3 regions of the Methylomonas sp. LWB genome follow, and region 1 is predicted to be linked to each of the others. Evidence: riboswitches for the same ligand, from Rfam matches in the RefSeq annotation. Region 1 holds a riboswitch; each other region holds the start of a gene.
What was found. Region 1 has a riboswitch for cyclic di-GMP ahead of BJL95_RS17860 (PEP-CTERM sorting domain-containing protein). Riboswitches for the same ligand answer to the same signal wherever they lie in the genome.
Positions count from the first base shown of each region.

Region 2: another riboswitch for cyclic di-GMP. It lies ahead of BJL95_RS01905 (VPLPA-CTERM sorting domain-containing protein); the one in region 1 lies ahead of BJL95_RS17860 (PEP-CTERM sorting domain-containing protein).
Region 3: another riboswitch for cyclic di-GMP. It lies ahead of BJL95_RS02320 (hypothetical protein); the one in region 1 lies ahead of BJL95_RS17860 (PEP-CTERM sorting domain-containing protein).

Region 1 covers NZ_MKMC01000045.1:362,079-366,044, reverse strand. Annotated here, with positions in the region: gene BJL95_RS17870 (ABC transporter ATP-binding protein) at 1-740, shown strand, start outside; gene BJL95_RS17865 (MlaD family protein) at 737-1,729, shown strand; cyclic di-GMP riboswitch class I at 2,250-2,326, shown strand; gene BJL95_RS17860 (PEP-CTERM sorting domain-containing protein) at 2,429-3,247, shown strand; gene BJL95_RS17855 (VPLPA-CTERM sorting domain-containing protein) at 3,356-3,966, shown strand, end outside.
Region 2 covers NZ_MKMC01000004.1:66,369-70,334, forward strand. Annotated here, with positions in the region: gene BJL95_RS01890 (arsenate reductase ArsC) at 1-175, shown strand, start outside; gene BJL95_RS01895 (ArsI/CadI family heavy metal resistance metalloenzyme) at 201-644, shown strand; gene arsB (ACR3 family arsenite efflux transporter) at 669-1,727, shown strand; cyclic di-GMP riboswitch class I at 2,625-2,748, shown strand; gene BJL95_RS01905 (VPLPA-CTERM sorting domain-containing protein) at 2,787-3,548, shown strand; gene BJL95_RS01910 (hypothetical protein) at 3,612-3,966, shown strand, end outside.
Region 3 covers NZ_MKMC01000005.1:25,728-29,693, forward strand. Annotated here, with positions in the region: gene BJL95_RS02310 (hypothetical protein) at 1-443, opposite strand, end outside; gene BJL95_RS02315 (VPLPA-CTERM sorting domain-containing protein) at 472-1,257, opposite strand; gene BJL95_RS02320 (hypothetical protein) at 1,393-2,163, opposite strand; cyclic di-GMP riboswitch class I at 2,264-2,340, opposite strand; gene BJL95_RS02325 (ABC transporter permease) at 2,773-3,780, opposite strand; gene BJL95_RS02330 (non-ribosomal peptide synthetase) at 3,782-3,966, opposite strand, start outside.

The DNA of each region.
Region 1 (3,966 bases):
TCGTGATTCAGCGCAACCTGAATTTCACGATCAATCGCGGCGACGTGTTTGTCGTGATGGGCGGCAACGGCTGCGGCAAGACCACGCTATTGCGGCACATGATAGGCCTGAAGGCGCCGGCCGCCGGCGACGTATTCTACGGCGATCAAGCCTTGTGGGCCGCCGATCCGGCCGGTCGCCAGCGCATTCTGCAGCGCACCGGTGTGTTGTTTCAGAGCGGCGCCTTGCTCAGTTCGATGACGTTGGCCGAAAACGTGGCACTGCCGATTACCGAGGCGACCAGCCTGCCGGCCCGGAAGGTCCGCGACATCGTGTCGTACAAGCTGGCACTAGTGGGTTTGGCCGGTTTCGAGGATTATTATCCGTCCGAGTTGAGCGGGGGCATGCAAAAACGCGCCGGTTTGGCTAGGGCCATGGCCCTGGACCCGGAAATTTTGTTTTTCGACGAGCCGTCGGCCGGCCTGGATCCGATTACCGCCAAATTGCTCGACGACCTGATCCTTAGTTTGAGTCAGGCCTTGTCGGCCACCGTTGTCGTGGTGACCCACGACTTGGATAGTATTTTCCTGATCGGCAACAATTCGGTGTTTCTCGATGCCGAAACCCATACGATGATTGCCGGCGGTCCGCCCAAGCAATTGTTGGCGGAATCCAAAGATCCCAATATCGTGCGTTTCCTGACGCGCGGCGATGCCTCGGTATCCCGGCAAGCCGGTGGCCGTATTCGGAGTAGCCTGTGAGCAAGCAAGCCAATCCATTGGCGATCGGTTTGTTTTTGACCGGTGCGCTGACTTTGTTGACGATGGGCGTGATGATTTTCGGCGGCGGCGATTATTTTAAGGACAAAAATCGCTTCGTGATCTTCTTCGACTCGGCCTTGAACGGCTTGAACGTCGGCGCGCCGGTTAAGCTGCAGGGCGTGCAGATCGGCAACGTTAGCGAGATTTCGTTGGTGATGGAAACCGACACCGACCGAATCTACAAACCGGTGGTCATTGAAATCGACCCGGCCTTGCTGCGCAACACCTCGGGCGAAGAGAGCCACGGCCACACCAAAAAGCAGCAACAGGAAGCGGCGCAACGGATGATAGAAGCCGGCTTGAAGGCGCGATTGGAGACTCAGAGCTTGCTGACCGGCTTGCTGTATGTCGATCTAAATTTCTACAGCGACAAGCCGATCAATCTGGTCAAACTGGATTATAAAAATTTGCCGGAACTGCCCAGCGTGCCGACTACGGTCGACGAAATCCGCAACACCGCCGACGAAATCATCAACCGGGCCAAGCAATTGCCGGTCGAGGAAACCCTGAAAAATCTGTCCGATACCTTGACCGAAATCCGCAATCTGTTGCAGTCGGATAACACCAAGCAATCGATGACCGCCTTGGCGAAGTCCTTACAGGAAACCCAAAAGTTGATGGCGACGCTGAACCGGCAAACCGAACCCTTGCTGAGCAACGCCAACGGCGCGCTAACCGACACCCGCGCCACGCTGCGGGATTTCAACCGGGAATTGCTGCCGGTGTTGCGCGCCGCCGAACAAAGCCTGACCGCCGCGACCCAGGTTCTGCAGGAATCGCGGCACACGCTGAATGCGGTCGAGACGCTGGCCGACGCCGATGCGCCGTTGAACCAGGCCTTGCTGGAAGTGCGCAACGCCTCGCGTTCGCTCAAAGACTTGGCCGAGGGGCTGGAACGCCAGCCGCAAGCCTTGATTTACGGCAAATAACTTTCCCACTCTTTGCGGCACCCTCGTTTCGCCGGTCCCGCTGAAACGATGTTTTCCGGCGTCAGTCCGGTTTTAGGCATCAATTAATCTTAAATTTAATAAATTATGTTATACGCCGCGAAGTGCATTGGGCATTTGCGGTAGGAATATTAATTTTAATTTTGTTTCAATAACTTAGCTTATCTATAGTTGAGATTAATTGAGTGAAATCACTCAGCAAAAAATAGGCGAATGGGTTTGTCCGTTTGCTTTTCATGCGCCCCGTCGACCGCAGTCGACGATGTTCAGATTCTCTGTGTACCCCAGTTTAGCAGCGATGACTCGGTTCTGGACTCCAATAGCGCCACCGACAGCCGGTCACCGTTTCCCGGTTTTAGCGAGGTATGGCTGGCACACTAACTGCTTGAGTCTGTTCGCCGCACCGGAAATTACTTTCGGAATCAGCATCTGGACAGCGTGCCGGCAAGAGCGGATCAGGAGAGGCCGCGAGAGTCGAGCCGAGTTTAAGGTGCGGTATCGACGGTAAATTTGCCACATCCGCCGCAAGACGGAGCCGGAAAGCCTTGGGTCTTGGTTCAAGACAGCCGGGTTGCCTCTCGAACGAGAGTAAGCGTCGGTTCGAAGCGTTCGAATCGGCTACCGAAAATCTATCTTTCAAGCCTATAGGAATTAAATATGCAATTTCATGGATCAAAAAAAATGACGTTAGGAAAAACCTGGTTTGCCGCGGCGGCGCTTGCGGCGACCAATCTAGCCAACGCCGGTACCTTGAACGGCGGTGTGTTCAATATCGCATTCAACGACCCAAACGACTTATTGGCCGGCTTGAACTTGGGAGAAGGTTCGATTACCTCTTACTACGTCGCCAATTTTTTCGATAAGGCGGTGGCCGACACCTTGACCGCGAACGATATGGTCGCGACTCCGACGAATACCTATCCGGCGCCGAACATATTAAGTTACGACGTGAATCCAAGCAGTTTGGCGGGCACCGGGATACCGACCGGTTATATCGGCGGCAGCGGGCGCAGTAATCAAGCGACGACGTTGACTTGGGCGTCCGATCAAGACCATCTGCTGAACGCCTCCAGCTTGACCGCGAGCGGTCAGGTCGGTTTGGATGGCGTGTATATGACGCGCGGTAGCTTTACCGGCACGCTGCTGTCCGGCGACTACAAATTCTCTTATATCGCCGCGCGAAACAACGGCACCAACACCGGTTGGACCTTAACCAACAACGTCAGTTTTGCTTCCAATACCTTCGACACCCGTAATATCAGTATTACCACCGACGGCGATAGCCTGGCCTTTACCGGCGAGCTCTGGTGGTCGCCCAACACATCGGCCTTTTTATTCGGTGGCGACGGTTCCAATTCCGCCGGCATGGCCGGCACCTTCAGTCTGATTTCGCCGGTTCCCGCCGCCGTTCCATTGCCGGCCGCCGCGTGGTTGTTCGGTAGCGGTCTGTTCGGCGTGCTGGCATCGCGGCGTCGCAAGTCGGCACCGATCGCCGCGTAACCGGCAACCTTGACCCGGCCGAATATCCGGACGACTAAGTCGTTCGGGTATTTTGCGCATCGGCTCTCAACGGAAATGACTTCCTCTGGCAAATTTATGCATATTCAAATGATAGGGTCGCGCGCGCTCGTTGCCGCGGCACTGCTGGCCGCGTTATCGCCGCCTGTTTCCGCCGCCACGGTTTCCGGCGGTACCATGGTGGTGAATCTCGATCGAGACGCGCTCGCCGACGCAATCGCGATTGACGCGACCGCCGCGCCTTCGATGTACTTGGAGGAATTTTTCGACGCCCCGGCCGCGAATAGCCGCACCGCCACGCAAATTCTCGAAGATCATATCGTGCCGGGCGTCGCCGAAATTCCGGCTAAGAACCTGACGTTTTCAGTGAACGGCACGCATGTCGCCAATCTGACCGGGCGCCACGCAAAACCGACCACGATCGAATTCGATCCGGCCAATTTCGCCTCGACCGTTACCGGCGTCATTGGTTTATCCGGCGTGTTTCGGTTCCGGGTCGATACAGGATCAGAATTCAATCGCATTTTATCCGGCGACTACGCGCTGGAATACGACGCCGCCAATATGGATGGCGCATCCGGCCGTTCCGCATGGTCCTTGTACAATCATGTGTCGTTTCGCTCCCAATCCTATAATTTGTTCAATGTCGTGCTGGATATTCACGACGGTTCGCTGGATTTGAGCGGCGAACTGGGTTTGGG
Region 2 (3,966 bases), on a different contig from region 1:
CGATCCGGCGCATGCCGAGGGCAGCCCGGAACAAATCAAAGCGGCTTTCGAAACCGCTTACGGCATCGTGCGTTACCGAATCGAGCGCTTTCTGGACTTGCCGTTGGATGAGTTGAAAAACGATCCCGAGCGCTTCAAGGCCGAGCTGGATCGCATCGGCGCCTTGTTACCTTAATCCCTCTCGCGGAGAAAACAGCCTTATGAAACGTTTCCATATTCACCTTGCCGTCGACGATCTGCAACGGAACATTGCGTTCTACAGCGCGCTGTTCCAAGCCGAACCCAGCGCCGTCCACGACGACTACGCCAAATGGATGCTGGACGATCCGCGCATCAACTTCGCGATCTCCAACCGGGGCCGAGCAGCGGGCGTGGATCATCTCGGCATTCAAGTCGAATCGGAGCAGGCCTTGACCGAAATTCAGCAGGTGCTGCAACAGGCGGCGTTGCCGATCATGGAGCAAAAACAGGCGGCCTGTTGCTACGCCGAGTCGGACAAATACTGGACGGTCGATCCGCAAGGCATCCCCTGGGAAGCCTTTCATTCGTTGAAAAGCATTCCGATATTCGGTAAAGACGCCGATTTGCCGACCGATAGCGTTGCGAGTTGCTGCGGTCCTTCGTCGAATTGCAGTCCTATCTGATCGAACAGTTCGAGGTTTTCCACGATGAACTTGCCAATCTGCCCGCAGCCGCGCTTGTCGTTTTTGGACCGCTTCCTAACCTTGTGGATATTTCTCGCGATGTTGCTGGGTGTGGGCATCGGCTTTGCGTTTCCGGAACAGGTGAATCGCCTGAACGCCCAGGCTTCGGTCGGTACCACCAACGTCCCGATCGCGATCGGTCTGATTCTGATGATGTATCCGCCGCTGGCGAAAGTGCGTTACGAGGAACTCGGCGACGTGTTTCGTAACGGCCGGGTGTTGGCGCTGTCGCTGGTGCAAAACTGGCTGATCGGTCCGCTGTTGATGTTCGGCTTGGCGGTCGGATTTTTAGCCGACTATCCGGAATACATGACCGGCTTGATCCTGATTGGCCTGGCCCGGTGCATTGCGATGGTGATCGTCTGGAATGAACTGGCGCGCGGCGATAACGACTACTGCGCCGGGCTGGTGGCCTTTAACAGTGTGTTTCAAGTGCTGTTTTTCGGGGTTTATGCCTGGTTGTTCGTCACCGTGTTGCCGCCGCTGTTCGGTTTGCCGGGCAGTTTGGTGGCGGTGACGATCGCCGATATTGCCCAAAGCGTGTTTATTTATTTGGGGATTCCGTTCATCGCCGGTTTCGCGACGCGTTGGCTGTTGGTCAGAGCCAAGGGCAAGGATTGGTACCAGCAGAGTTTCGTACCCAAAATCAGCCCGCTGACGCTGATCGCGTTACTGTTTACGATCGTGACGATGTTCTCGTTGAAGGGCGAATTGATCGTGCAATTGCCGCTGGACGTGTTGCGTATCGCGCTACCGCTGTTGATTTATTTCGTCGCGATGTTTCTGGTCAGTTTCGCGATGGGCAAACTGATCGGCGCCGACTACGGCCAAACCACGACGTTGGCCTTTACCGCCGCCAGCAACAACTTCGAATTGGCGATCGCGGTGGCGGTGGCAGTGTTCGGCATCGACAGCGGCGCGGCTTTCGCGGCGGTGATTGGGCCGCTGATCGAAGTGCCGGTCATGGTCGGCTTGGTGAACGTCGCGTTCGCGATTCAACAGCGCTGGTTTGTCGGGCGCTAGTCCCGGCAGGTTTCGGCGTTCTCGCCAGCACCGGCTTTTTCGAACGATCGATCCCCCTGTAACCTCGGTTTCGGTCAATTTCTCGCAATTCGGCGTCAGCCGCCGCATGCCCTCTACATCCGGCCCTATTTCTCACTGGTGTTTCTCGGGCTGAGCCGGTCTAAGCCCGGACCGGCGTGCCCTTCGACAGGGCGAACGGTATTTAAGAGCCGGGTTAATAGGTCCCGCTCCGGCGGGGAAGCACAAACACGCCATTCCCAATGCCACGGGCATCCTGACTTTGCAAGCTATAGTTTTCCCGTTTGGGAAACTCCGGTAGGCGGCGTTTTAGCGGCGACCGAGTGTTTAGCCGCGAATCGCCGATAACCACGGTTAGCGCGTTTGCAACGCCGGGCAAAGTCAGTCCATCAGTGCTTGGTCCCCGCGACAGCGTCTAACGATTAGTACAGTTGCCCTCTCGCCGATATTCGTTTCCGGCCAATGTTAAGTCCTCCAATCGTTGGGCGGGCGGCCGATGCCGCACGCCAAATTCGACAGTCCATGTCGGATGCGCCCAATTTAGCCTGTTAGGTACGCGGTCCGTGGCGGCAACGATTCGCCCTTGAAAAACAACGTGCTGCGGCATTCGGCGATGTTTCGGCGTATCACGCATGTAATACATTTCACGATTCTTTAACAGAGCTGTAACGGAAACTTATTGATTTGTTTGGAATAATTCGCCGCAACTGAGATGGCAGGGAGCCGCGGGATCTTGGTTGATGCGGAATTACAGGGAACAGGGAAGACCAGCGAAGGGAGCGGCAAGAGGAAGAAGGTAGGGAGTAGGTTGCAATACGGACACATGGTAGCGGGGATAGCGACACCACTCGAGGTGTTAGAAGTTTAGTGAGCAGGTAAGCGTGTAAAAGCCAAACTCGCCGCGAGGCGGGGACGGAAAGTTTCAGGTCTTGGCTTGGGTCGGTCGCCGGGGATGGCGGCGGGCGGTAGGAAGCCGACAAGCCAAGACGGCTGGGCTGTCACCTTATGTATTTTTTAAATCTTAAACATAAGGAAACCATTATGAAATCTTTAAACAAAGCCTTGTTGGCGGCGGCGATGTTCGCTGCCACCGGCGCGGCGAATGCGGCGATCAACAATACTAGCGCGGCTACGGTCGAGGCCTATTTGTCGGTATACGACAAAAGCCAAACCTTGACGTTCACGCTGGATTTGGGCGTGCTGATGAGCGATTTGATCGCCAACGTCGCCAACGACAGCTATACGCTGAGCTACGATTTGAGCCTCAATGACAACTGGAACACCTTCGCCAGCGGTATGGATGCTTCGCAAACCAAGTTCGCGGTTGCCGTCGGTTTCGGTTCCAAGCAGTTGATCACCGGCATGACCGAGATTGCTAAATACAACAGTTTGCAACAATCCACAGTCCCTGGTACTGCGATCAAAAACCATGCGAATCAGATCAATGGCGGACAAGTCGCCGATAACCCCGGCGCTACTGGAAACGATTATGCCGCGAATCTGAGTTCGTTGGTGTACGACGCCGATACCCCGAATACCGGGCAACACAATGACTTCAACAGTATCTTCGGCACGGTCAGCTTGGCCCAAGCCAATATCGCCTACGGTACCTCCGGCGATTTCTGGTACTACAACGGCATTCAGCCTCACACGCTGGCCGCCGGTAAATGGACCCTGGCCGGCAATCTGCTGAGCTTCGGTCCGGCCCCGGCCAATGTGCCGCTGCCGGCCGCGGTTTGGATGTTCGGCGCCGGCCTGATGGGCTTGTTGCGCGCGACTCGCCGCAAATACGCCGCCGCATAAGCGGTATTCGGAGCGGCGTTGGCGCCGCTCCGGTTTGACGATTTTTTACTCGAGGAACTACCCATGAAAAACTTAGTATTAGGCACCGCGATCAGCGCCTTGTTGGCCGCATCAGGTGTGCAAGCCGCGACCGTCAACGATCCGATTCCGGTCGACGGCAACAACTTGCCCATCATCGACGCCAGCCAAACCAACGTGTTGTATTTGTCCGGCGCCTCCGCGGCGGTCAACTTTATCGAAAAACTGATCACCGATTCATCGGTACCGGCCGCCGATAAAGTCTGCGACACTACTAAAAAAATCTGGAAATACAAAGACAGCCTGACCGGTTCCGACCAAAACGCTTATTTGTGCACCCGCGCCACCACCAACAGCAATGTACCGACCAACAAGCCTTACATCTTGGTCTACAAACGCA
Region 3 (3,966 bases), on a different contig from region 1:
TCGACGCCGGTCATGCCCATCGTGCCGGTACCCGCCAAGGTGTCCGAATCGATCGAGAAGTCCGGCGTCGTGGCTTGGACGTTGCGGCCGGAAAGCTGACCGCTGGGATTGCTGGCACTGACCGGCGTGATGTCGTGTACCAAGTTCACGGCTGGAATTTCGACACGCGTCGGATTATTGAAGTAAAACGACGAATCGGTGCGGGTCGTGTAATCCGACTCGATGGTGTCGAAATATTGCGCCAGAAAGTATCCCGGCTGGGTCAACGAGCCGAAGTTGGAGAGCGCTAAAGCATCGCGGTCCAGATTCATCGTGAAGGTGCCTCCGGAATTCGCGTTTAACAACGCGGCATCGGCCTGCGTAACGAATCCGCCGGCGACCAGCGCGAAAACCGTCGAAACCGCGGTCAAGTATTTTGATGTTTCAAGGCGATGGCATGTCATCGAAACCTCCTGTTAACTGATATCCCGATCAAGCGGATCGGTTGCGAAAACCGCTCACGCCCATGCCGATTAAGCCGGTCATAAACATCCAGACGGCGGCCGGCAGCGGGACCACGGAGGTTTGAAAGCTGAAGGTACCGATGCGCGCATTAGCATTGCGGGCCGGACCGGCCCCAAGATGATCGAATCCCCAACCGTAACCCAACTCGCCGCTCAAAGACAGCACGTTTCCGTTGATCTCGGAAACCACGTTAAACAACTCGAAAGCCACCGCTTTAAAGCCGAGGGTGTTGTAAATGACCCAATCCGAACTTTCCGGCGTTTTTAGCGCTTCCGCGGGATTATAGGTCAGCGTCATGTCGCCCATTAATACCCGGTTAGTGGGTGGCGCGACATCCACTCGATAACGCAGGCCGCCGGCCAGTCCGATAGAGCCCGACGCAGTGCCGGTAATGTCGTTAGGGTCGAACGTGAAGGTAGTGGCGCTATTGTGCCGGCCTAACGGGTTGTCAGCCACATGCGCGCCATTGACGGTAAATTTCAATCCGGTGGCCGGAATTTCGTTCGCCGCGTAATCGGTCAGATCGACGGGCGTATTGTAATCGCGCAACTCTTCAAAGGTTTTTGAGGCCAGCGAAGCGTCGTAGTATTCCTCGACGTATATGGATGGCGCAGCGGTCCTATCTAGATCGATACCGTTCTCGAAAGCGTCTCGATCGATATTGATAATCAGCGAACCGCCGGATACGGTAGCGCCGTGCGCGGATGTCGCGGCAAGGGTTAACGACAGCACGATCAGGTATAGAAATTTCATGCGTATTCCTTGAAAAAAATTGGGTTTCTAATAAGTCGCTTACCGGCCAAGTTCGGGCTCTACCCCCCGACCGTTAACGGAAAGCAAAGCGCCCCGCAGCCTTTTGCGACGGAAGGGTGAGCGGTCTGGTAAGGCTTAGGCGGATAAGCCCGATTTACCTCTGGAGGCGCCTAACAGGCCGACCAATCCGCTCCCGAACAACCACACGCCGGCCGGCAGCGGCACTGCGGCGGGCGCCAGATTGAAGGTACCCACTTTGACCGATGTGCTGCCGTTAAACAGCAAATTCCAGGAGTAACCCAAAGTGGAAAGATACAAATCGCCGCTTAGCGATAATTCGCCATTACCGTTGACCGACTCGGTGGCATTCACCAAGCGGAACAAGGCTGGATCTTGCGCGGGGCTACTAAAACCGGCGCTGTAGGTAAAGATATTCCACGTCCCACTGGCTTTTTTCAGGTAAAAATCACCGGGGTTCAGGTAGGAGCCGCCACCGGCGGGTTCCATCCGAAATGCACCGCTCAAGCCGATTTGGCCTGCCGCTGTGTTGCTGGCATCCATCGTCGTGGCCTCCTGCTTTCTCGCGCCGTAGCTGATGGTGGTGCCATTGGCGTTCACCGGCAACGAAACGCTGAAGGTCTCGGTCTGACTGAGAGCAACACCGCCGGTCGTGTCCAGATCGATCGGCGTTGCGTTATAAGTCTCGTCCCAAAAATTGGCGATATACCAACCTTCGGAACCGCCAACGGCCGAGGTAAATGCGGAATTGTCGATGGTCATATTCGCGACGCCGCTAACGAGGGCCGCGTTGGCATCGCCTGCCGTTAACAGACCGCCGCCGAATACGCTGATTGCCAGAACGCCGGCATAGGCCGCTTTCAAACTGTGTTTGTTTAATAGGTTCATTGTTTTCCTTACAAAACGATCTAAGATTGATTTAATGGGCAAAATCCAGGTCCCGATACGGATGGAAGCGCGTCACATCCCATTGCAGAGCCCAAAGTTCGAAGGCAACCCGGCCGTCTTATTCCAAGACCCGTGGCTTTCCGGCTCCGCCTCGCGGCGGATGTGGCGAAATTGCCGCTTCCGTGCGGCATCGCCCGAATCCTTGAGCGAGGTTTTCCTAGATTTCCGGCGGCTTTTCCGAACGGCGCAAGATGCCGTCATTCGGCAGCCGCCAAGGCTCGAAACCCAACGATACTGGCTTAGAGAGAGCGCCGCGAAACGCAAACCCGCCGACATAAACCTATCGTCATTTCCCGAGTTGCTGATCTAACAGCAAAGACCAGGCCAACAAAAAAGCCATTGTTTTACAACGACTAACATTTTTACCGACGGCCAAACAAACCCAAACCACGTGATTTGCCTCAGCAACTGCGTGAAATCACCTATTCAAACGATTTGCCGGTATTTGTGACAACTCCACGTATCTCGAAACCTAAGCCGCGTCGAATCAACGGGCGGAATGCGCCAGCTCCCGGTGAGTCGCACGGACCTCCATGGATTGACCGACCCTCAATCTTCCACCCATTTAAACCGCAGCGCGGCGGTCGTTAAAAACAACAGCGTCATCATCGACAGGGTAATCAATGCCGGCGCTATCTCGGCCAATCCGGCGCCGTCGATCATCACCGCGCGCGCGGCTTGCAGCACGTGGGTTAGCGGGAAAATCAGCGTCAGGTTCTGCAACAGCGCGGGTGCGCCTTCCAGCGAAAACCAGACCCCGGACAGCAGTATCATCGGCAAGGTCAGCAAATTCAGGATGCCCAACGCCAACTCCTCGCTACCGGTCCGGCTCGCCATCAATAAGCCGAGACTGATCAAAGTTACCGAACCGAGTACCGCTATCAGCGCCAACAAGGCATAAGCCCCCTGCACTAAAAAGTCGAACAAGACGTTCATCGCGACAAATTGCAGCACGACCGCCAGCATCAACAGCCCCAGCCGGCTGACGACTTGTGCCGACAGGAACTCAAAAGCGTTGACCGGCGAGGCTTTCAAGCGTTTAAGCACGCCGCTTTTGCGATACCTGACGATGGTAAAGCCGACGCCGAACAAACTGCCGTGCATGATGTTGATGGCTAAAATGCCGGGCAAAACCCAATCGAGGTAGCGCACCCGCCGCCCGGAAACCACTTGCTTTTTCCAGGTGGCGGCTCGATCGCCAGCCAGCAGGACTTTTTCCAGCAGATAGCCCTGCCCGGAACTGTCGTTTATCCAATAGCCGTTTTCCGCCCCCCCTTGCACCACCATATCCAGTTGATGATGCTGCAGTTTGGCTAACGCCTTATCCAGTTCCGGGTAGTCGATGAATTGCAGATATTGGGTGGTCTTAAACGCGGTAATCTGCGAATTAGCCTCGCCGGTCACGCCCACTTTAAACAGCGCGCCGTCCTGATCGTCGAATATCGCCGCTATGCCGACGATCAAAATCACCGGAAACACGAAATTCCAGATCCAGGTGGCTTTGTCGCGGATCAATTCGATATTGCGGGCTTTTAGCAATGCCAAAAAATGCTTCATCTCAACTTCTCAATGAGTGGCCGGTTAATTTAAGAAACAGGTTTTCCAGATTCGGCGTGGCGACCGTCAAGCCTTCCAGCGAGACATGCAAGCGCGTCAATTGGGCGATCGCCGCTTCCACATTGGCGGTGACGAACTCCACCGTTTCGTCGCCGGCGGTTACCGCGAACGGCAAACCCGGCATCT